DNA from 2 places in the Streptomyces sp. NPDC058664 genome. Region 2 is predicted to be linked to the other one. Evidence: riboswitches for the same ligand, from Rfam matches in the RefSeq annotation. Region 2 holds a riboswitch; the other holds the start of a gene.

Region 1 (11,669 bases), on a different contig from region 2:
TTCTTCCTCGAGCCGCCCAACCGGTCAGGGGCAGGCGGTTCCTCCGCCGTCACCCCGGATGGGCGATCAACCGCGCGAAGGTTCGAAGGCCGACCTTAGTGACCAAGCTGTGATCAGTTCAAATCCCACTGGCAAAAATATCGCTCAGGCGCCACTTTGTTTACGGACATCGCACGGCCAGTGATGACCAGTTGACGGACCGCCATCCAGAATTCGGGCATAAGGCCCAGGAGTTGCGATGCCTCACGAGAGCCGCGAAAGCCGCTTCAGCAGCAAGGCGGACGACACCGGGCGCGCACCCGCCTTCGCCACCCCGTCGGCCACCTCGCGGTCCGTGGAGACCACCACGACCGGCCGGCCCGGCGGCTCCGCCCGTACCAGCTGGCGGATCAACTCGTCCGCCGTCACACCGGGCTTGGAGAACAGCACCCGCACCCCGCGCGGCGGCGCGAGCAGCACCGGGGCCGCCAGCTCCGCCCCGTCGAAGACACAGGTGACCTCGGCGCCCGAGCGGGCCGCGAGGGCCGAGAGGCTGCCGAGCAGCCGCAGCCGCTGCTTCTCCAGCGGCATCGTCGGATAACCCGTCTTGGTGACGTTGTAGCCGTCCACGACCAGATGGGCCTGCGGCAGCGCGAGGAGCTGGTCGAGCAGTGCCGGATCGGTCTCCGAGAGCGCCCGCGCCGCGATGTCCTTCGGGGACATCCGCCCCGGCTCCACCGCGTCCACCGTGTCCGCCGGATGCGTCGAGACGGGTGGCAGCGCCAGTTCGCGACGGAGCCCCTGGGCCGCGTCGAGGACGGTGTCGAGCAGCAGCCGCAGCCGCATGTCCTCCACCGAGCGCCCCTCACGGGCGGACCGCCGGCTCGCCTCGAGGGCCGCCTCGACCTCGCCGAGCCTGGCCTTGAGCCGCCGGCTCTCGCTCTCGACCGAGGACACCCGGGCCGCCGACTCCGCCCGCGCGGTCTCCATCTCACCCTGGAGGCGGCGCAGCGCGGCCTCGCCGCGCTTCACGTCGCTCTGGGCGCTGCGGAGCTTGCGGTGAAGCGATTCCGCTTCCTTCCTGGCCGCCTCCAGGTCGCGCCGCAGCTGCTCGGTCTCGTCCCGGGAGCGGTCCCGGGACGCGGCGAGCTCCTCGCGCAGCCGCTCCAGCTCGCGCCGGCCGGCCTCGTCGGCCCGCTCGGCGTCGGCCCGCAGGGCCTCCTCACCCGCGGCGGCCACCAGCTTGACCCAGCCGGACGGGCGCAGCACATAGGCGGCCGCCGCCACGTCGACGGGATCGGCGGCGGCGGGCGGGGTGCCGCTCTCGACGGCTCCGGCCAGTTCGGGCTGGCCCTGCTTGAACCGTTCGCCGATCCGCTGCCGGAACAGCGGGTCGCTCTCCAGGGCCGCCGCCATCGCGTTGCCGGCGAACTTGGCCCGCCGGCTCGCGGTGAACCGGGCGTACTGCCGCAGGGGTGCGGGCAGCTCCGCGACGGTCAGCCCGCCGAAGGCGTCCGCGACCAGCGCGACGACCCGCCGCCGCACGCCTTCCGGCAGTGGGTGGTCGAGCGTCTCGGCAGCGTCACCTGCCGCGCCGGCCGGCTCTCCACCGTGCGCGGGCTGCTCCACGATCCGTCACCCCTATGTCGTCCGCGCCGTCCCTCAGGAGGCGGCGCCCGGCCTGTCCACCAGTTCGATCTGGTCCACCGCGTTGCACCAGCGGCAGCGGACCGACTCGATGGTCTCACTGACCACCTGCCGCTCCTCGACCGTCGGTTCTCCCGCGAGGTCCAGATGGACGTACTCCACGACCTTGGAGGAGCGGGTCACGTCGAAGCGGGTCAGATTGCCGCAGAGCGTGCAGCGCCAGCGGGTCTCGGCGGTCGGCAGGGGAACCGTCGTCATCGTGCCGTCCTTCTTCCTGTTGCGGGGTACCAGGTGCGGGAGCCGCGGTGCGCCGTCGAACTGCGGTCGTACTGCCCGTAACCCTACGGCCTCGCGGGTGGGCGGGGGCACGGCGAGGCACTCTGTCCAGTTCGGCCCCGGTACGCCATGATCTGTCCATGATCGATCGGCGAGGCGCGGTCCGCGCTGTCCACGCTGTCCGGGGGGCCTGGCGCGGCATCCGCAGCGGACCCACGGTGACGTACGGACTGATCGCCGCGTGCGTCCTCCTCTTCGCGATCAGTCCGGTCTCCGGGCTCAACCCGGCGCACGGCACGGGCGACCAGCTCCTCGCGGCGCAGGGCGTGTACTTCCGCCGCTGGGGCGTCGTCCCCGCCGAGCTGATGAGCGGCGAGCCGCGCGCCCTCCTCACCCCGCTGACCGCGCTCTTCGTCCACGGCAGCTGGCTCCACCTCCTGGGGAACATGCTCTTCCTGTACGTCTTCGGGGCGATGGCCGAGGAGCGCATGGGACCGGTCGGGTTCGCTCTCTTCTACCTGGGCACCGGCTACCTCGCGCTCCTCGGGTACGCGGCGGCGCACGCGACCAGCGAGCAGACGCTCGTCGGGGCGTCCGGCGCGATCTCCGGGGTGCTCGGGGCCTTCCTCTTCCTCTTCCCGCGCTCCCGGGTCACCAGCCTCTTCCCCTTCCTCTTCTTCCTGCCGCTGCGCTTCCCCGCCTGGATCGTGCTGATCTTCTGGTTCGTGCTGCAGTGGCTGGCCGCGCGGGCGGCGGGTGCCGGTCCCGGCGTCGCCTATCTGGCCCATGTGGTGGGCTTCTCCGTCGGCTTCCTCTACGCCTGGGGGCGCTACCGGGGTGGGGATAGAGTGAAAGCCCAAACCGCGGCGACCGAGGGAGAAAGCCAGCCGTGATCACCGCGATCGTGCTCATCAAGACCAGCGTGGACCGCATTCCCGAGATCGCCGAGTCGATCGCCGCCCTCGACAGCGTCAGCGAGGTCTTCTCGGTGACCGGTACGTACGACCTGATCGCCATGGTCCGGGTGCCGCGCCACGACGACCTGGCGGACGTGATCCCCGGCAGCATCAGCAAGATCCCGGGCGTCGAGGCCACGGACACCCACGTCGCCTTCCGCACGTACTCCCAGCACGATCTGGAGGCGGCCTTCGCCATCGGCCTGGAGTCCTGAGGCCGCGCACGCGTCAAGGTGAAGGGGGCCTCCCGACCGGGAGGCCCCCTTCACCCGTACGAGTGAGTGATCAGCCGCGGTCGGGGACGCAGCGGCCGTCCTCGGTGCGGTAGTTCCACCGCGCGCCGTCCCGGACGAGTTCCTTCACTGCGCCGACGAACCGCTCCACGTGCTCGTCGGGCGTACCGGCGCCGAAGCTGACCCGGATGGCGTTGAGGGACCTCTCGCCGGGGGCCGCCTCGGGCGCGCCGCACTCGCCCTGGGTCCCCGGGTCGGTGCCGAGCAGGGTGCGGACCAGCGGGTGGGCGCAGAAGAGGCCGTCACGGACGCCGATGCCGTACTCGGCGGAGAGCGCGGCGGCGAAGTGGGAGCTGTTCCAGCCCTCGACGACGAAGGAGATGACGCCGACCCGGGGGGCGTCGTCGCCGAACAGCGAGAGCACCTTCACCTCGGGCACCTCGGCGAGGCCCTCGCGGACCGTGGCGATCAGGTGCCGCTCCCGCTCGACGAGGGTGTCGAAGCCGGCCTCGGTGAGCGCCTTGCAGGCGGAGGCGATGGAGTACACGCCGATGACGTTCGGGGAACCGGCCTCGTGCCGGGCCGCGGTGGTGTGCCACTCCACGTCCACACCGCCGTCGGCGCGACGCGCCACCGTGCGGGAGGCGCCGCCGCCCGCGAGGTAGGGCTCGGCGTCCTGGAGCCAGTCGGCGCGGCCCGCGAGGACGCCCGAGCCGAAGGGCGCGTACAGCTTGTGCCCGGAGAAGGCGATCCAGTCCACGTCGAGGTCCTGGACGGAGACCGGGTGGTGGGGCGCGAGCTGGGCGGCGTCGAGGACGATCCGGGCGCCGTGCGCGTGCGCGGCGGCGGCGAGCTCCTTCACCGGCCAGATCTCACCGGTGACGTTGGAGGCACCGGTGACGCAGACGAGGGCGGGGCCGTAAGGGTCGCGGTCGGCGAGGGCCCGCTCCAGGGTGGCGACGGCCTGCTCCGGCGTGCGGGGGGCGTCCAGGTAGCTGACCCGGGCGTTCTGCCACGGCAGCAGCGAGGCGTGGTGCTCGGTCTCGAAGACGAAGACCTCGCAACCGGCGGGGAGGGTCCGGGCGAGCAGGTTGAGCGAGTCGGTGGTGGAGCGGGTGAAGACGACCTGATCGCCGGGGCGGCAGTCGAGGAACTCGGCCACGGTGGCGCGGCTGTTCTCGAAGAGGTCGGTGGAGAGCTGGGAGAGGTAGCCGGCGCCGCGGTGGACGCTGCCGTAGTAGGGGGCGTACGCGGCGACGTCGTCCCAGACCCGCTGGAGGGCCGGGGCGCTGGCCGCGTAGTCGAGCGCCGCGTAGGTCACCTCGCCGCCGGTGACGAGCGGGACGGTGACGTCCCGGCCGAGGACGGGCAGCGGGGCGGCGCAGCAGGGATCGGCGGACTCGGCGGTCGCGGTGGTCGCGGTGGTCGCGGTCTCGACGGGCGCGGTGGCGACGGCGGCGGTCTCGACGGTGGCAGCGTTCGGGCGTGCGGACATGGCGGTATCTCCCGGCGGGCGGTGCGGAATGGCTTCGGTGATCCCGTACGCGGCCGGACACGGCGGGGTACGGGTGATGCCTCGGAGACGAAAGGGGGCGCACGCGGGTGTGCGGGTACGCGGAAGTGACCCTGTTCCGAGGGTGAAGAAGGGGCGGACTCGCCCTATCGCATTCGCTTGCTCACGGAAAACGCTCCTCGACAGACCAGGACCCCTGGTGTTCGAGGGGTCCGCGCTTGCCGTAGACCTCGCTGCCTACGGCCTGGTCATCACCCGGGGCACCCCGCCACGGACGGAGGGTTGCCGGACAGCAAGCCGGGGCCAAAACGCTGTCACTCGTGACCTGTAGAGCATCCTGCCACATGATCGCCGAAGCGCAAGACCCCGGTCCGCATGCTGGACCGGGGTCGTACGGCGAGGCACGTCCTACGCGTTGCTGACGGCGATCCAGCGCTCCAGGGCCCGGCGGGCCTCACCCGAGTCGATCGCCTCCGCGGCCTTCTCGATGCCGGCGCGGATCTGCTCCACGAGGCCGCCCTCCCCCGGCGCGAGCGCGGCCAGCGCCGCCGCCGAGTTGAGCAGCACCGCGTCCCGCACCGGACCGGTCTCCCCGGCGAGCAGCCGGCGGGCCACGTCCGCGTTGTACGAGGCGTCGGCGCCGCGCAGCGCCTCCACCGGCACGAGGTCGATGCCGACGTCCCGGGGGTCGAAGGCCTCCTCACGGACCGAGCCGTCACGGACCACCCAGACCCGCGAGGTGGCGGTGGTGGTCAGCTCGTCGAGCCCGTCGTCGCCGCGGAAGACGAGCGCGGAGGAACCCCGCTCGGCGAGCACCCCGGCCATGATCGGGGCCATCCGGGCGTCGGCGACGCCGGTGGCCTGGGCCCGGACCCGGGCCGGGTTGGTGAGCGGACCGAGGAAGTTGAAGGTGGTCCGGATGCCGAGCTCCTTGCGGGCGGCGGCGACGTGACGCAGCGCCGGGTGGAACTTCACCGCGAAGCAGAAGGTGATCCCGGCCTCCTCCGCGACCTCGGCGACCCGCCGCGGGGTCAGCTCCAGGTTGACGCCGAGCTTCTCCAGGACGTCGGAGGCCCCGGAGGCGGAGGAGGCGGCCCGGTTGCCGTGCTTGACGACCTTGGCGCCGGTGCCGGCCACGACGATCGCCGACATGGTGGAGATGTTGACGGTCTTGGCACCGTCGCCGCCGGTGCCGACGATGTCGACGGACGGGCCGGGCACCTCGATCGTGTTGGCGTGCTCGTACATGGTGCGGACGAGCCCGGAGATCTCCTCGACGGTCTCGCCCTTGGCGCGCAGGGCGACCGCGAAGCCGGCGATCTGGGCGTCGGTGGCCTCGCCGCGCAGGATCCGGTCCATCGCCCAGGCGGTGTCCTCGGCGCTCTGGTCGCGGCCGGTCAGCAGGCCTTCCAGGACGACGGGCCAGGAGCGGCCCGCCGACGTAGGTCCTCCAGCGGGGGTCACAGCGCTCATGGCAGCTCCTGGATCGTCACGTGACGGATACGGGCCCACCCTATCGACCCCCGGGGACGGCGAAGAGCCCCGTCCATCGAATGGACGGGGCTCTCGCCGTGGCGACTTCAGGAAGTCAGGAGTTCAGGTGGATCAGTGGTGGCCGTGGCCGCTCTGGATCTCCTTGTACTCCTCGACCGTGGGCTTGGCGACCTGGTTGTCGGCGCCGTAGTAGCCCTTGTTGAGCTTGACCCGGAGCTTCTCCAGGGGCCCGATCTTCCGCTCCACGCCGTTCTCGTCGACGGCCGGCGGAAGCTCCGCGGCCGCGTACTGCTCGTGCGCCGTGAGGCGGTGCATCTCGCCCTGGCTGAGCGGCTCGTGGATCTCGACGAACTCACCGTGCGGCAGGCGCTTGATGATGCCGGACTCGCGGCCGTGCAGCACCTTGTCCTTGTCGCGGCGCTGGAGGCCGAGGCAGATCCGCTTGGTGACGATGAACGCGATGACCGGGCCGACGAAGAAGGCGATCCGCACGAACCAGGTGATGGCGTTGATCGACAGGTGGAAGTGGGTCGCGAAGATGTCGTTTCCACCACCCACGAGCATGATCATGTACGCGGTGATCCAGGCGACACCGAAGGCGGTGCGCGTCGGAGCGTTGCGCGGGCGCTGCGCGATGTGGTGCTCGCGCTTGTCGCCGGTGATCCAGGACTCGATGAACGGGTAGACCGCGATCGCCGCGAGGACCGCCGGGAAGATGGCCAGCGGGATCATCACGCCGAGGACCAGCGTGTGGCCCCACAGGTTGATCTCCCAGCCGGGCATGACACGGATCAGACCCTCGGCGAAGCCCATGTACCAGTCGGGCTGGGCGCCGGTGGACACCTGGTCCGGACGGTACGGACCGAGCGCCCAGATCGGGTTGATCGAGGCGATCGCCGAGATGACCGCGATGACACCGAAGACCAGGAAGAAGAAGCCTCCGGCCTTGGCCATGTAGACCGGCAGCAGCGGCATGCCCACGACGTTGTTGTTCGTGCGGCCGGGGCCGGCGAACTGCGTGTGCTTGTGGAAGAACACCAGGATGAGGTGGGCCACCACGAGGCCGAGCATGATGCCAGGCAGCAGCAGCACGTGGGCCGAGTAGAACCGGGCCACGAAGTCGCCGCCGGGGAACTCGCCGCCGAACAGGAACATCGACAGGTACGTGCCGACGACCGGCACGGACAGGATGGCGCCCTGCATGAAGCGGACACCGGTGCCGGAGAGCAGGTCGTCCGGGAGCGAGTAACCGGTGAAACCGGTGAACATGCCCAGGAAGAACAGCAGGAAGCCGAACAGCCAGTTGATCTCACGCGGCTTGCGGAACGCGCCCGTGAAGAACACGCGCATCATGTGCACGAACATGCCGGCGATGAAGATCAGCGCCGCCCAGTGGTGGATCTGCCGGATGAGCAGACCACCGCGCACCTCGAACGAGATGTGCATGGTCGAGTTGAACGCCTCGGACATCAGCTGTCCCTGGAGCGGGACGTACGGTCCGGCGTACTCCACCTCGTTCATCGACGGGTGGAAGAACATCGTCAGATAGACGCCCGTCAGGATGATGATGAGGAAGCTGTAGAGGCAGATCTCGCCCAGCATGAAGGACCAGTGGTCCGGGAAGATCTTCCGCATGTTGGCCTTGGCCAGCGAGTAGATCCCCAGGCGGCCGTCGGCCCAGTCGGCGACCCGCTCACCGGCGGGCGCCTTCTTCGATGTGTCGGTCACGGTGCTCATCCGCGCTCCCAGAAGGCAGGGCCGACGGGCTCGTCGAAGTCGCCGAGCGCCTCCAGGAAGCCCTCGTCGTTCACGCCGATCCGCAGCTGCGGGAGGGCGTGACCGGCCGGGCCGAAGATGACGCGGGCGCCGTCGGAGAGGTCGAAGGTGGACTGGTGGCACGGGCAGAGGACGTGGTGCGTCTGCTGCTCGTACAGGGAGATCGGGCAGCCCACGTGGGTGCAGATCTTCGAGAAGGCGACGATGCCCTCGTGCGACCACTCGAGCTCGCGCTTGTCCTTGATGTCCTCCGGCTGGATCCGGACGATCATCAGGGCGGCCTTGGCGATCTCGACCTGGAAGTGGTGGTCGTGCTCCGAGAGGCCCTCGGGCATCGCGAAGGTCAGCGAACCGACGGCGACGTCCTCGGGGCGCAGCGGCTCGTGCGTGTTCATGTTGATGAGCTGAAGCCCCTTGGCCCACATGGTGGTCCGGAGCTTCTTCTCGGGCAGCGGGCCCATGTCACGCAGCAGCACGATGCCGGAGAGCGGTACGAGCGACAGCGCGCCGAACATCGTGTTGCGGATGAGCTTGCGGCGGCCCATGCCCGACTCGGCGGCACCGGCCGCGAAGTCCGACATGACCTTCGCCTTGGTCTCGGCGTCGGCCTGGATCGGGTGCCGCTCGTCCGCGATCTCCACGTCGGACATCAGGGTGCGGGCCCAGTGGACCGCGCCCGCGCCGATGAAGAAGAGGGCGAGGCCGAGGGTCCAGCCGAGCGCGAAGTTGAGCGCGGACACCCGGCCGAAGGGCCAGATGTACACGATCTTGTCGACCGGGAAGATCACGTACGAGGCGATGAAGCCGACGGTGGCCAGCATCGACAGCGTGAACATGAAGGCGACCGCGCGCTCGGACCGACGGGCGGCTCGCTCGTCGATGTCCTGGATGCGGGGCTTGTGGGGCGGGAGGCCCGGGTCGGCGAACGGGTCGTCGGCGACCTTCACCGCGCCGTGCGCGGTGTCCTGCCCTGCCGGCAGGGTCTCTTCTGGAATCTCTTGGCTACTCATGACTTCTTGGCCTTAGCGGTGTGGGCCGCGACCCAGACGGCAACTGCGATCAGCGAGCCGAGACCGAAGATCCAGCCGAACAGACCCTCGCTGACAGGGCCGAGGCCACCGAGCGAGAGACCACCCGGGTTGTCGGCCTTCTCGCCGTTGACGGCCTGGACGTACGCGATGATGTCCTTCTTCTCCTTCTCCGGCATGGTCGTGTCCGGGAAGGAGGGCATGTTCTGCGGGCCGGTCTGCATGGCCTCGTAGAGGTGCTTCGGGCTCACGCCTTCGAGGCTCGGGGCGTACTTGCCGTAGGTCAGCGCGCCACCCTCACCGGTGAAGTTGTGGCACTGGGCACAGTTGGAGCGGAACAGCTCGCCGCCCTTGGCGGCGTCGGCGCCCGCGGGGTCGTACTGCTCCTCGGTCGGCGTGATCGGGCCGGAACCGAGAGAGGCGACGTACGCCGCGAGCTGATCGATCTCAGCCTGCGAGTAGATGACCTTCTTCTTCGGGACCTGGGCGCCCGGCTGCTGGGCCGGCATACGGCCCGTGCCGACCTGGAAGTCGACCGAGGCCGAACCGACGCCCACGAGGGAGGGGCCGTCAGTGGTGCCCTGACCGCCGGTTCCGTGGCAGCTGGCGCAGCCGACGGAGTAGAGCTTCTTCCCCTCCTCGATGGCGAGGGACTGGGCGGTCTCGTCGGCCTTCGCCGTGCTCGCGGGTGCGAACGCGGCGTACAGCCCCCCCGTGGCCGCCAGCGCGAGAAGTAGGACGACGACCGCCGCCAGCGGATGGCGTCGTCGTGCGGAGAGCTTTTTCACGGATTACCCCGGTGTCAGGATCTTCTGCGTCGATGCTTGCTGGATGTCTCGGTCCGCCGTGACGGCGGAACCGATTACTTGATCATGTAGATCGTGGCGAAGAGGCCGATCCAGACGACATCGACGAAGTGCCAGTAGTAGGACACGACGATGGCGGCGGTTGCCTGCTCGTGAGTGAACCTCTTGGCGGCGTACGTCCGGCCGAGGACCAGCAGGAAGGCGATGAGTCCGCCTGTCACGTGCAGGCCGTGGAAGCCGGTGGTCAGGTAGAACACGGAGCCGTACGGGTCCGACGAGAGCGAGAGGCCCTCGTGCTTCACCAGCTCGGTGTACTCGAAGACCTGGCCGCCGATGAAGATCGCACCCATCACGAACGTGATGATGAACCACGACCTGAGCTTCTTCACGTCGCCCCGCTCGGCGGCGAAGACGCCGAGCTGACAGGTGAGGGAGGAGAGCACCAGGATCGTGGTGTTGGTAGCCGAGAACGGGAAGTTCAAGGCCGAGGCCTTTTCCGCCCAGAAGTCGGCACCCGTCACCGATCGCAGGGTGAAGTACATCGCGAAGAGGGCCGCGAAGAACATCAGCTCGGAGCTCAACCAGATGATGGTTCCGACGCTGGTGAGGTTCGGTCGATTGACCGACGGGTGCGCGTGCCCTGTTTCTACTGTCGTTACTGTCGCCACGACCGACATTATGTCGGTCGCTTATCCCGCCCTCACTCCGGGGGGTGCCGTTCGGAGTGTCAGAGGGGTGTGTCCAGCCCATACGGCCCAGTGCGAGGGCCCCCCGGCACCCTTCGAACAGGTGTTGAACGGGTGTTGACGGGGTGTGGACCGGAGTAGCATCCGCGCATCGGTCGACGACGACCCACCCGCCTTCCCAGCCGGAGGAACGATGCAGTCGAGTGCCACGGTCCTGGTCTACAGCGACGACGCGAACACCCGCGAGCAGGTACGGCTGGCGGCCGGGCGCAGGCCCGCGTCGGACGTCCCCCCGGTGGAGTTCGTGGAGTGCGCGACGCTGCCGGCGGTGCTGAAGCGCCTGGACGAGGGTGGCGTGGACGTCTGCGTCCTGGACGGCGAGGCGGTGCCCGCGGGCGGTATGGGCGTCTGCCGGCAGATCAAGGACGAGGTCTTCCGCTGCCCGCCGGTGCTGCTGCTCATCGGACGGCCTCAGGACGCCTGGCTGGCCACCTGGAGCCGCGCGGACGCCGCAGTCACCCTTCCGGTGGAACCGGTCGAGTTCGCGGCGTCCCTGGCGGCGCTGCTGCGCTCGCGCCTCTCGCTCGACGCGTAGCCCGCGCGCGGGCCCGGGCGGGCCGATCAGATCGAGGGTCTGAGGCGGGCCCGCTCGGTGGGGGTGACCGGGTTCTCGGCGGCCTCCACCAGGGCGCTGCCCTGGCGCCACTTGGCCCAGGTCAGGTTCCAGTCGCCGAAGCCGTTGCCGAAGGGGTCCATGGCGTCGCCGATGCTGTTGACGGTCTTCACGATGTCGCCGGGGCGGACGGTCTCGTAGAACCAGGCCGCGTTCCCGGTCGACATGCCGACACAGCCGTGGCTGACGTTCGCCACGCCCTGCGAGCCGACGGACCAGGGCGCGGCGTGGACGTACTCGCCGCTCCAGGTGACCCGGGTCGCGTAGTAGACGGGCAGGTCGTACGACTCGGAGCTGCCCTCGGCGATGCCGACGCTGGTGCCCCGCATCCGGACGTAGTACTCCTTGCCCAGGATCACCTTGATGCCGTTTCGGGTGGAGAAGCCCGGCTTGCCGGTGGTCACCGGAATGGTTTTGATCACTTCTCCGTTGCGCTTCACGGTCATGTGGTGCGACCCGGCGTCCGCGACCGCCTCGATCCGGTCGCCGATGGTGAGCTTCAGCGGCTTGGACGCGCCGCCGTAGAGCTTGTCGCCGACCTTGAGGCCGTCCAGGTTGCCGGTGACCGTGACGCGGGCGCCCGCGGGCCAGTACTCCTTCGG
Region 2 (11,669 bases):
TCGGAGTCGCTGCGCAGAACGCAGAATTCGTTGCCCTCGGGATCGGCGAGGACCGCCCAGCCCGAACCGTCGGGGTTCCGGTGATCGGCGACGAAGGTGGCGCCGAGGCCCAGCAGCCGGTCCACCTCCTGATCGCGCGAGGTCTCGGGGCGCAGACAGAGATGGACACGATTCTTGACCGTCTTGGCCTCGGGCACCTGGTTGAAGTACAGCACCGGTCCCTCCGCGAGCGGCACCTGGGTCTCCCGGTCGCCCGGCCCGGCGTCCGGATCCAGCGGACGGTCCGTCACACCGCTCCAGAACCGGGCCAGCTCATAGGCGTCCGCACAGTCGATCGCCACGTTCTGCACTACTGAAACCATGCGCCGCAGCCTTCCCGACTTTCGTTCCGGGCGCCACTGAGCTGCGCCCGTCACGGGTCTCACCGCGCTCAGGACTCCCGCAGCGCCTCCAGCTGGTCCAGGAACCAGCGCTGCGGGGGCAGGGCGGTGGCGGCCGCCGCGAGGCGCTTGGTGCGGTCCGCCCGTTCGGCCGGGGGCATCGACAGGGCCTTGTGGAGGGCTTCGGCGGTCTCCGACACGTCGTAGGGGTTCACGGTCAGGGCGTCCTCGCGCAGTTCCTCGTACGCGCCCGCGCCCGTCGACAGGACCAGTGCGCAGCCCGCTTCCGAGACCACCGGTATCTCTTTCGCGACCAGGTTCATGCCGTCGCGCACCGGGTTCACCAGGGCCACGTCCGCGAGGCGGTAGGCGGCCAGGGAGCGGGTGAAGTCGTCCTGGACCGAGACGATGACCGGCTGCCAGTCGGCCGTGCCGAACTCGGTGTTGATCTCGTCCGCCAGCCTCGTCACCGAGGCCGTGTACGTCCGGTACGACTCCAGGTCCTGGCGGGACGGGTACGCCGAGGCCAGGTGGACGATCCGGTCGCGCCACTCGGGGCGGGTGGTGAGCAGCTCGCGGTAGGCGAGGAGGCCGCGCAGGATGTTCTTCGACAGCTCGGTGCGGTCCACGCGGACGACGGTCTTCCGGCCGCCGACCTCCTCGCGCAGCCGCGTCAGCCGCTCGTCCACCTCGGGCCGGTGCGCGAGCGCCCGCAGCTCGTCGGCGTCGACGCCCAGCGGGTACACCTCGACCCGGGTGGTCCGCTCCGGTTCCGTCCCCCGCCGGTGCGTCACCCACCCGCGGGGGTCGCCGCCCGGGAACGAGGGGTCCGCCACCCCGGTCGCGGTGTCGAGGCCGGAGCCCCGCAGGAACTCCGTCGCCCAGTCCCAGGTGTGGAAGCCCAGCCGGTCCGCGCCGAGCATCCCCCACAGGAGTTCCTCGCGGACGTCCCCCGGCAGCATCCGCAGGTACTCGGGGGAGGCCCACGGGGTGTGGGTGAAGTGGGCGATCCGCAGGTCGGGGCGGAGGTCGCGGAGCTGCCCCGGGACCAGGGCCAGGTGGTAGTCCTGGACCAGGACCGCCGCGCCCTCGTCCGCCTCGGCGGCCAGCGCCTCCGCGAAGGCGCGGTTGTAGGCCCGGTACGACTCCCAGCGGCGCCGGAACGCCGCGTCGAACACCGGCTCGCGCGGGATGTCGTAGAGGTGGTGGTGGAGGAACCACAGCACCGAGTTCGCGATGCCGTTGTACGCGTCGGCGTACACCTCCGGGTCGATGTCCAGCATCCGTACGCCGGGCTCGCCGACCCCGCGCCGGACCGCTTCCCGGTCGCCCTCCCCGAGCGCCGCGCACACCCACACGCTCTCCTGGGAGGACACGGCGCTCAGGCCCGAGACCAGGCCGCCCCCGCCCCTGCGGGCGTCGAGCGAACCGTCCTCGCCCAGCGTGTACGAGACGGGTCCACGGTTTGATGCGACCAGCACAGTAGCCATGGGGCGAACCTAGCCCGTCCCGTAAACGCTCAAACGTACGTATACGAGACGGGGGGATCCGGCCACGCCCCGTAGCCGCAGGTCAAGCAGGTCGCGGCCCCGTAGCCGCAGGTCAAGCAGGTCACGCGGGTCACGCGGGTCGGTCGCCTCCGCCGCGCGTCGCCGCCCTCGCCACCAGGCCCGTCGCCGCGAGGGCGAGCGCCAGGGCGCCGAGCAGCCAGAGCCGCTCGGTGTTGCCGCCTGTCCCGGCCGTCGAGCCGCCGTCGCCCCGGGGACCGGGTGCCGGGGGCGCCGGGGAGGGAGTAGGGGTTCGCTTCACCGTGCGCGGGTCCGCCCGGGTGGTCTCCGGGTCGGGAACCGGTACGGAGAAGGCGAGGGCCGACGGCACGTGGGTGCCGCCGTACAGCGACCCCTCGTACCGCTCGCCGACGGGCTCGGCCACGTTTGCCGCGGCCGGTCCGGCCGTGGCGAACGCGAACGAGCCCGTCACCAGTCCGACGGCCGCGAGCACCCTTCCCAGGTGATGGTGTCTGAAGCGCATAGAAGGGAAATGTAGGCAAAACGGATCATCGTAGGGCGTTACGCCACGCGGCGGCGCGCGTACTCCGCGATCTCGGCCATCGGCGGCCGCTCCTCGGTGTCCACCGCGTACGTCCGCGGCTCGAAGCCCTTCTCGCCGCGCTCGAACTGGGTCAGCCACGGCCGGACCAGATGCCCCCGCGACAGCCGCAGCTGCGCCGTCCGGTAGATCGCCGCCGCCATCCGGCCGAGCGCCTGCCCGTCCTGGTGCCGGTGCTTGCGCACCCCCACGTCCACCTGCGCGAGGGCGTCGAGCCCCACCGTGTGCAGGGCGTCCACGAGCAGCCCCAGCTCCACTCCGTAACCGACAGGGAACGGCAGCCGTTCGAGCAGCGAGCGCCGTGCCGCGTACTCGCCGCCCAGCGGCTGCACGAGACCGGCCAGCTGCGGCCAGTGCAGATTGAGGAGGGGACGGGCCACCAGTTCCGTCACCCTGCCGCCCTGACCAGGGGTGTCTCCGAAGGGCCGGTCGTACATCGCCTTCACGAAGTCGACGTCGGGGTCCGTCAGGAGCGGGCCCACGATCCCCGTCACGAAGTCCGCGGAGAAGTCCCGCAGGTCCGCGTCCACGAAACAGACGACGTCCCCGCTCGTCACCATCAGCGACCGCCACAGGACCTCGCCCTTGCCCGGCACCGCCGGTATCCGGGGGAGTATCGCGTCCCGCGCGACCACCCGTGCCCCGGCCGCCGCCGCCACCTCCGCCGTACGGTCCGTGGAGCCCGAGTCGATCACCACCAGCTCGTCGACGAGCGGCACCGACTCGCTCATCAGCTCGCGCCGGATCACGGCGACGATGTCCCCCACCGTCGCCTCCTCGTTCAGCGCGGGCAGCACCACGCTGACGCGCGTCGAGCGCTTGGCGGCGAGGATCCGCTCCAGCGGCCGGTCCGCCACGGACCAGGACCGCCGGCCCAGCCAGCGCTCCACCTCTTCCAGCACGTGATCTCCATCTCGCGGTTCGGACGGCCGGTCCAAGCGTCCGGGCCTTCGGTTACAGTCTTGAACAACGCGGATCCCCGATGCACGTCGGGGTGCCGACCGCGTCGGAGCACAGGAACGAAGTCGGCGACCGACTTCACCGCGCTTCACAATCGAATACCGCTCATCCAGAGGGGCAGAGGGAAACGGCCCGTTGAAGCCCCGGCAACCCTCCAGTCGGTTACTCGCCCACCCGTCTCCCGGCCACCACCCCTAGTGGTGTCCTGACGGACGCAGCTTGTTTGCGCGAGGCTCCCGGCTAGGGAAGGTGCCAAATCCGTCTCATGGCGAAAAATTCGTCATGGGAAAGATGAGGAGAAAGGGCCTCGCCTCCATGGCTGTACAGACCGCCACCCCCGCCACCACCGTCGACCTCGGTCCCGCTTCCGGGCTTTCCTGTCGCGAATGCGGTGAAGTCTTCGCCCTCGGTCCGATCTTCGCCTGCGAACTCTGCTTCGGACCGCTCGAAGTCGCGTACGAGCTCCCCACCGGTGACCCCGAGGCGCTGCGCAAGCAGATCGAGGCCGGCCCCGCCAACATCTGGCGCTACGCCCCCCTGCTGCCCGTCCCCGCCGACGTCGCCGACAAGCCGAACCTGAACCCGGGCTGGACCAAGCTCGTCCAGGCCGACAACCTCGGCCGCGAGCTCGGCGTCGCCCCCGGCAAGCTCTTCGTCAAGGACGACTCCGGCAACCCGACCCACTCCTTCAAGGACCGGGTCGTGGCCCAGGCCATCGAGGCCGCCCGCGCCTTCGGCTTCACCACCCTCTCCTGCTCCTCCACCGGCAACCTGGCCGGCGCCGTCGGCGCCGCCGCCGCCCGCGCCGGCTTCCGCTCCTGCGTGTTCATCCCGCACGACCTGGAGCAGGGCAAGGTCGTCATGGCCGGTGTCTACGGCGGTGACCTCGTCGCCATCGAGGGCAACTACGACGACGTCAACCGCTTCTGCTCGGAGCTCATCGGCGACCCGCTCGGCGAGGGCTGGGGCTTCGTCAACGTCAACCTCCGCCCGTACTACGGCGAGGGCTCCAAGACGCTGGCGTACGAGATCTGCGAGCAGCTCGGCTGGGTCATCCCCGACCAGCTCGTCATCCCGATCGCCTCGGGCTCGCAGCTGACGAAGATCGACAAGGGTCTGCAGGAGCTCATCAAGCTGGGCCTCGTCGAGGACAAGCCGTACAAGATCTTCGGCGCCCAGGCCGAGGGCTGCTCCCCGGTGTCGGTGGCCTTCAAGGCCGGCCACGACGTCGTACGGCCCCAGAAGCCGAACACCATCGCCAAGTCCCTCGCGATCGGCAACCCGGCCGACGGCCCGTACGTCCTCGACATCGCCCGCCGCACCGGCGGCGCCGTGGAGGACGTGAACGACGAGCAGGTCGTGGACGCGATCAGGCTGCTCGCGCAGACCGAGGGCATCTTCGCCGAGACCGCGGGCGGTGTGACCGTCGGCGTCACGAAGAAGCTCGTCGAGGCCGGTCTGATCGACCCGAACCTCACCACCGTCGTCCTCAACACCGGCGACGGACTCAAGACCCTGGACGCGGTGGCCGACACCTCTCAGGCGACCGTCACCATCCGCCCGAGCCTGGACGCGTTCCGCGACGCCGGCCTGGCCCTCTGAAAGGTTACGAAGACATGGCCGTGAACGTCCGCATCCCCACCATCCTCCGCACCTACACGGGCGGTCGGTCCGAGGTCGAGGCCGAGGGCGCGACCCTCGCCGAGGTCATCGCGGACCTGGAGAAGAACCACAAGGGCATCGCCGCCCGCGTCCTGGACGACCAGGGCAAGCTGCGCCGCTTCGTCAACGTCTACGTGAACGACGACGACGTGCGCTTCGAGCAGGGTCTGGAGACGGCCACCCCGGCCGGCGCGGGCGTCTCGATCATCCCGGCCGTCGCCGGAGGCTGACCGTCGGGCACAGTGCCGGCGGCTGCTGAGCCTTATCAACTGCCCCATCTTTCTCGAAGATCTCGAATTGCCCCTTCCGCGCCATAAAGCGGAAGGGGCAATTCTGCATGGTTGAGCGGGGTAGAGTTGGGGAAGTCCCCTCCGCTGCCCATGCCGGACGCATATGAGAATGCGTCGCCGCGCGACAAGAAGCAGCCAAAGTGCCTGCGCGTTGTGTACCTTCTGCGCGATTTGCCGGGCCCGACTTGCCCCGTGATCCAGCGAATTCTCCCCTATTCGCCTTTCCGTGACGCCCAGAATTCTCGCTCGAATGACCTGTTGCAGAGGGCAGTTGGGCAGATACATTCAGCCGCGGTCGACGCGTTCCGGCGCAGGGTCTGACCCGGGTCCGCGAAGTGCGGTCCCGCGCAAGGGCCAGTAATAGGGGAGTTAGGCATGGCTCAGGGCACCGTCAAGTGGTTCAACGCGGAGAAGGGCTACGGCTTCATCGCGGTCGACGGTGGTGCGGATGTTTTCGTCCACTACAGCGCGATCCAGATGGATGGCTACCGCAGCCTCGAAGAGGGACAGCGAGTCGAGTTCGAGATCTCGCAGGGCCAGAAGGGTCCGCAGGCGGACATGGTCAAGCTCGCCGTCTGAGCGCGGCGCGATCGGCCACCGACGCAACGCCGTCGAGGGGCCCGCATCCCTGAGGGGACGCGGGCCCCTCGTGCGTTCCGGCGCGGTCCGGTCCGCGTTCCGGCACCGCCCGGTCCGCCTTCCGGAGCCGCTCGGTCCGCGCTCGGACGCCGCTCGATCCGCGCCCCGATCACCGTCCCGATCGTCGAGAGTCGCTTGCACTCGCATGGGTCGAGTGCTAATCATTGGCGTTAGCACTCGGAAGGTGAGAGTGCTACGAGGATCGAGCACGACGAGGTCGCCGGCCGGGTGGGGCAAGGAACCACACGGAGTTGCGGAGGCCGTCCGTCGCGGGCGTCGGCGCGGTCCTGGAGCGTTATCCACCCCATGTCCGGGAGGACCACTTCACATGGCCAAGATCATCGCGTTCGACGAGGAGGCCCGGCGCGGTCTCGAGCGCGGCATGAACCAGCTCGCTGACGCCGTCAAGGTCACCCTCGGCCCCAAGGGCCGCAACGTCGTCCTCGAGAAGAAGTGGGGCGCCCCCACGATCACCAACGATGGTGTCTCCATCGCCAAGGAGATCGAGCTCGAGGACCCGTACGAGAAGATCGGCGCCGAGCTGGTCAAGGAAGTCGCCAAGAAGACGGACGACGTCGCCGGCGACGGTACGACCACCGCCACCGTTCTCGCCCAGGCGCTCGTCCGCGAGGGCCTCCGCAACGTCGCCGCCGGTGCCAACCCGATGGCCCTCAAGCGCGGCATCGAGAAGGCCGTCGAGGCCGTCTCCGGCGCCCTCCTCGAGCAGGCGAAGGATGTCGAGACCAAGGAGCAGATCGCTTCCACGGCCTCCATCTCCGCCGCCGACACCCAGATCGGCGAGCTCATCGCCGAGGCGATGGACAAGGTCGGCAAGGAAGGCGTCATCACCGTCGAGGAGTCGCAGACCTTCGGTCTCGAGCTCGAGCTCACCGAGGGCATGCGCTTCGACAAGGGCTACATCTCGGCGTACTTCGCCACCGACATGGAGCGCATGGAGGCGTCGCTCGACGACCCGTACCTCCTGATCGTCAACTCCAAGATCTCCTCCGTGAAGGACCTGCTCCCGCTCCTGGAGAAGGTCATGCAGTCGGGCAAGCCGCTGCTGATCATCGCCGAGGACGTCGAGGGCGAGGCCCTGTCGACCCTGGTCGTCAACAAGATCCGCGGCACCTTCAAGTCCGTCGCGGTCAAGGCTCCGGGCTTCGGCGACCGCCGCAAGGCGATGCTGAACGACATCGCCATCCTCACCGGCGGCACGGTCATCTCCGAGGAGGTCGGCCTCAAGCTGGAGAACGCGGGCCTCGACCTGCTGGGCCGCGCCCGCAAGGTCGTCATCACCAAGGACGAGACCACCATCGTCGACGGTGCCGGTGACAGCGAGCAGGTCGCCGGTCGCGTGAACCAGATCCGCGCCGAGATCGAGAACAGCGACTCGGACTACGACCGCGAGAAGCTGCAGGAGCGCCTGGCGAAGCTCGCCGGCGGTGTCGCGGTCATCAAGGCCGGCGCCGCGACCGAGGTCGAGCTCAAGGAGCGCAAGCACCGCATCGAGGACGCCGTTCGCAACGCGAAGGCGGCCGTCGAGGAGGGCATCGTCGCCGGCGGTGGCGTGGCCCTGCTCCAGGCCTCCTCGGTCTTCGAGAAGCTCGAGGCCGACCTCACGGGCGACGAGGCCACGGGCGCGAACATCGTGAAGCTGGCCCTCGAGGCCCCGCTGAAGCAGATCGCGATCAACGCCGGCCTCGAGGGCGGCGTCGTGGCGGAGAAGGTCCGCAACCTGCCCGTCGGCCACGGCCTGAACGCCGCGACCAACGAGTACGTCGACCTCATCGCCGAGGGCATCATCGACCCGGCGAAGGTCACGCGCTCCGCGCTGCAGAACGCCGCGTCGATCGCCGCGCTGTTCCTCACCACCGAGGCCGTCATCGCCGACAAGCCGGAGAAGGCGTCCGCGCCGGCCGGCGGCGGCATGCCGGGCGGTGACATGGACTTCTGATCCTCCGGGATCGGTGGTTCATCGCTGAACGCGAAGAACGGAACGAGGGCGGCACCCCCACCAGGGGGTGCCGCCCTCGGGCGTTTCTCGGCAGCGGTGATCAGCGCACGTCGACGTAGTCGCCGCCGGCCGCGGCCGGGGAGCTGAAGTGCCGGTAGTCGCCGTAGTGGCGGATGCGCCAGGAGCCGTCCGCGGTGGCCTTCACCCGGAGCGAGACCTTGCCGTTCGCGGCGGCCCGGCCGGTCGCGACCTGCTTCCAGGTCGTGGTGCCCCGCGGCTGGAACTGCACGACGACCGGGGCGTTCCCGTACGCCCGCCAGGCCCCGTCCCAGTAGTGCTGGAGCCCGCCGGTGACGGTCACGTACCCGCCCTTGACGACCGGCTCGGGGCCGGCGTTCAGGGAGACGATCCGGGTGTCGTTGCGGACGAGCCGGAACGAACCGGAGCCGGACTCGGCGAACTGGTCGGTGGTCAGGTGCCGGACGCGGTACCAGCCGCCCCGGCTCGCGGCCGAGAGCGTGAAGTCGTTGTAGTAGGCGGAGTTCACGCTCGCCGTGGCGATCCGCTTCCAGCCGCCGATGACGGACTGCTCCAGCTGGATGTACTGCGTCGTCGGGAAGTAGTCCTTCTCGTACGTGGCGCGGAAGGTGCCGGAGACCGTGACCCGGCCGTCGGCGGAGAGGCCGACGGAGGTGAGGTCGGTACGGGACTCCACGGGGATGGCGAGCGCCCCGTAGACGGGGTCGTAGCTCAGGTAGCGGTCGGGGGAGTCGACCGTCCAGCCGCCCGCCTCCCTGCCCGAGGCGGCGACGAGCCGTGCGACGTACCGGCCGTCCGCACCCGTGAGGACGGTGACGGGCGTGCCGATGCCGTACCGGGGGGCGCCGAGGCGCACCCGGACCGGGTGATGGGGGACCGGAGCGTTCCCGGCCGCCGGGTCGGTCATCCGGCCGCTGATCGTGACGGTCTCGCCGTTGAGCGCCCGCCTCTTGTCGGACGCGGCCGTGACGAGCACCTTGCGCGGGATCCACTCGTGGACCTGGCGGTACTGCTCGGTTCTGCCGTGGACCTGGGCGGAGTCCCCCGTGAACGTCGCCACGAAGGTGCTCCCGTGGTCGAACTCCTCGGTGGAGATCGGATACGGGGCCCCGGCGAAGCCGCCGGAACCGTCGGTGAACACCTCCTGGGCGGGGGTCTTCACCGGGGTGATCCGCTGGACGGAGACCGTCTCGCCGGCGAGCGGCACCACGTCCCCCGAGCCGGGCTGGATGCCGACGAGCGCGCCCGCGGGGCGGGCGTTGCGGTCGGCGTAGGTGGGCTTGCCGAGGGTGAAGACGGAGAGCTCGGGGCGCAGCCGGAAGTCGAGCTGTCCGGCGTCGGTGCGGGTCTCCTTGTTGCCCAGCGAGTCGGTGGCGGTGACGTCGATGGAGTACGTGCCGAGGGCCGGGATGCCGCCGCCGTCCTCGACGAGCTTCAGCGTGGCCGAGTCGGGCAGCACGAACGTGTTCACGAGCGCCGGGTCCCAGGAGGGCGCCGGGGTGAGCGCCGGGATGTCGGCGAGGACGGTGTCGCCCTGCCGGATCCGGGCCGAGACGGCGGTGACCTTGGCCTGCGCCGCGTCGGTCCACGCGGTCACCCGGAAGGTGCCGCGCTGGGTGTCGTCGGTGACGGCCCGGCCGATGCCGACGGGCGTGTCGGCCGCCGTGGTCCCGTCGGCAAGGGCGGGCGCGGTCGTGACGGCCAGGGCGGCGGCGGTGAGGACCGCCGTCAGGGGGAGGCGGAGGTCAGCGCGCATCGATGTACTTCGCAATCGTCTCGCTGTAGTAGTAGGTGCCCGTGCTGTTGAGGTACAGGGCCCAGGAGCCGTCTCCGTAGGCGGTGGCGCGGTAGCTGAAGTTGCCGTAGCTGTTGGTGGTGACGCCCTGGTTCACCCAGTACCACTGGTTCTCGCCCCGGGGCTTGTAGACCAGGGTCAGCTTGGCGCCGGCGAGCGGCTTCCACACTCCGCCGACCATGCGCTGGACGGTGCCGGAGACGGTCATCTTCCCGTTCACCACGGGCCGGGTGGGGCTGATGGTGAAGGCGGAGAAGCGGGTGTGCAGGCGGGTCCGCTTCAGGGCCGTGGCGGTCTTGGAGACGAACTCGTTCGTCTCGGGGTGGTGGACGCGGTACAGCGCGGTCTCGAAGCCCACCCGGGCGGTCAGGTTGTACGCGCAGGAGGAGTCGGTGCCTCCGTAGCGCAGGACGCGCCAGGTGCGTCCGCCGTCGACGGAGGCCTGGAGCTGCACCGGCTGGCCGTCGCCGCAGTTGTAGCTGGTGCCGACCATGCCCTTGGCGGTGACCAGCCCGTACTCGTCGAGGGTGAGCGTGTACTGGGCGTACGAGAACTGCTGCGGGACGGCGATGTCGCTCCGGTCGTACGCGCGGCCCTCCCGGTAGTACACCGAGGGCCGCAGGGACGTGTAGACGTCGCTGGTGCTGTACTGCGCCCGCGCGGCGAAGGAGAAGGTGCCGGTCGCCGAGGAGGTGGCGCCGCCGATCACGTTCACGGCCGTCCGCTCGTAGTAGCCCGGCTCGCTGCCGGTCGCGATGACCGGGGCGGCGGCGAAGGGCTTCCAGCCTCCGGCCGTGTACCGCTCCACGTGGCCGGTGACCTGCACGTCCGATCCTGCGAGGACGCGGTACTTGTTCACGTCGGCGCTGATCCGGTAGACGAGGGCCTCGATGCCCAGGTGCGGGACGGAGGCCGGGGCGTCCGGGTCGTCGGCGGTGCCCGTGGTGACCACGGTCGCGGATCCACTGTTGACCACGCCGTTCGGCGTCACCGGCAGGGAGAAGGTGCCGTCCGCGCGGGTGGTGGCCGTGGCGGTGGTGGTGCGGGAGTCGCCGTCGTACAGGTCCAGCTTCACCTGCACCTTCGTGCCCTCGGGGGCGGCGGTGCGGGCACCGGTGGCCGGGTTCCAGAGGGTGGTCGTGCCGGAGAGCACGGCCTGCCGCTGGTCGTAGCTGGTGCTGCGGCGGTTCCAGGACAGGCCGGAGACGCCGATGTGCTGCCGGTGGCCGTAGGTGCCGGTCCACTGCTTGGTGGTCTCGCCGGGCAGCCGGTAGTCCACCCGGACCGGGTAGTCGCCGAGGGCGGTGCCCTCGGGGAGGGCGATCGGCGCCTCGGTCGTCCAACTGCTGTAGTTGTCCGAGGTGAGTGCCTCCGTGGAGGCGAGGACGACGGCGTCCGGAGCGGTGGAGGCCAGCACGCTGACCTTGATCCACAGGGCGCTGGCGGGCAGCGCCAGGCGATAGCGTCCGTCGTCCAGCGTGGTGCCGGACGTGCCCTGCCAGTCCGCGTGCGCGGCAGGGGCGTGGACGACGGCGGGCACGATGACGCCCGCCGAAAGAGCGAAGACGGCGGCCGCACGGACGAAGGCGTGCGGAAGCCTGCGCGTTGAGCGCGGCAAGGGGACCCCCCACAGGTCGGAACGGCGGCGCGCGCGATGGATGGGGCGGCCGCGTGGGAGCACCATAGCGCCCGGCACTTGAACGTGTTCACTCGCTTTACGCGGATGCCGGGGTGATCCTGGAATCACCCCTTCGTGAAGGGACACGGCGATGGTCACCCTCCTGACGACACCGGCCGACCGCGAACTGGTCGTCACCCGCACCTTCGACGCCCCGCCG

Evidence for each region. A riboswitch is a leader RNA that binds a small molecule or an ion and turns the genes downstream of it on or off. The one in region 2 is predicted to bind S-adenosylmethionine.
Region 1: another riboswitch for S-adenosylmethionine. It lies ahead of ACFWUY_RS02730 (aminotransferase class V-fold PLP-dependent enzyme); the one in region 2 lies ahead of thrC (threonine synthase).

What each region holds. Positions count from the first base shown of each region.
Region 1 is NZ_JBHXRW010000002.1:221,457-233,125, forward strand. Features, by position in the region: gene ACFWUY_RS02710 (NYN domain-containing protein) at 244-1,608, opposite strand; gene ACFWUY_RS02715 (hypothetical protein) at 1,642-1,884, opposite strand; gene ACFWUY_RS02720 (rhomboid family intramembrane serine protease) at 2,043-2,795, shown strand; gene ACFWUY_RS02725 (Lrp/AsnC family transcriptional regulator) at 2,792-3,073, shown strand; gene ACFWUY_RS02730 (aminotransferase class V-fold PLP-dependent enzyme) at 3,144-4,586, opposite strand; SAM riboswitch class IV at 4,814-4,930, opposite strand; gene trpD (anthranilate phosphoribosyltransferase) at 5,013-6,077, opposite strand; gene ACFWUY_RS02740 (cytochrome bc complex cytochrome b subunit) at 6,210-7,835, opposite strand; gene ACFWUY_RS02745 (Rieske 2Fe-2S domain-containing protein) at 7,832-8,884, opposite strand; gene ACFWUY_RS02750 (c-type cytochrome) at 8,881-9,690, opposite strand; gene ACFWUY_RS02755 (heme-copper oxidase subunit III) at 9,765-10,385, opposite strand; gene ACFWUY_RS02760 (hypothetical protein) at 10,588-10,989, shown strand; gene ACFWUY_RS02765 (Ig-like domain-containing protein) at 11,016-11,669, opposite strand, start outside.
Region 2 is NZ_JBHXRW010000046.1:31,920-43,588, reverse strand. Features, by position in the region: gene ACFWUY_RS30060 (VOC family protein) at 1-362, opposite strand, end outside; gene ACFWUY_RS30055 (trehalose-6-phosphate synthase) at 431-1,870, opposite strand; gene ACFWUY_RS30050 (hypothetical protein) at 2,001-2,411, opposite strand; gene ACFWUY_RS30045 (glucosyl-3-phosphoglycerate synthase) at 2,450-3,391, opposite strand; SAM riboswitch class I at 3,552-3,747, shown strand; gene thrC (threonine synthase) at 3,765-5,051, shown strand; gene ACFWUY_RS30035 (MoaD/ThiS family protein) at 5,066-5,341, shown strand; gene ACFWUY_RS30030 (cold-shock protein) at 5,777-5,980, shown strand; gene groL (chaperonin GroEL) at 6,369-7,997, shown strand; gene ACFWUY_RS30020 (hypothetical protein) at 8,098-9,792, opposite strand; gene ACFWUY_RS30015 (hypothetical protein) at 9,782-11,449, opposite strand; gene ACFWUY_RS30010 (SRPBCC domain-containing protein) at 11,601-11,669, shown strand, end outside.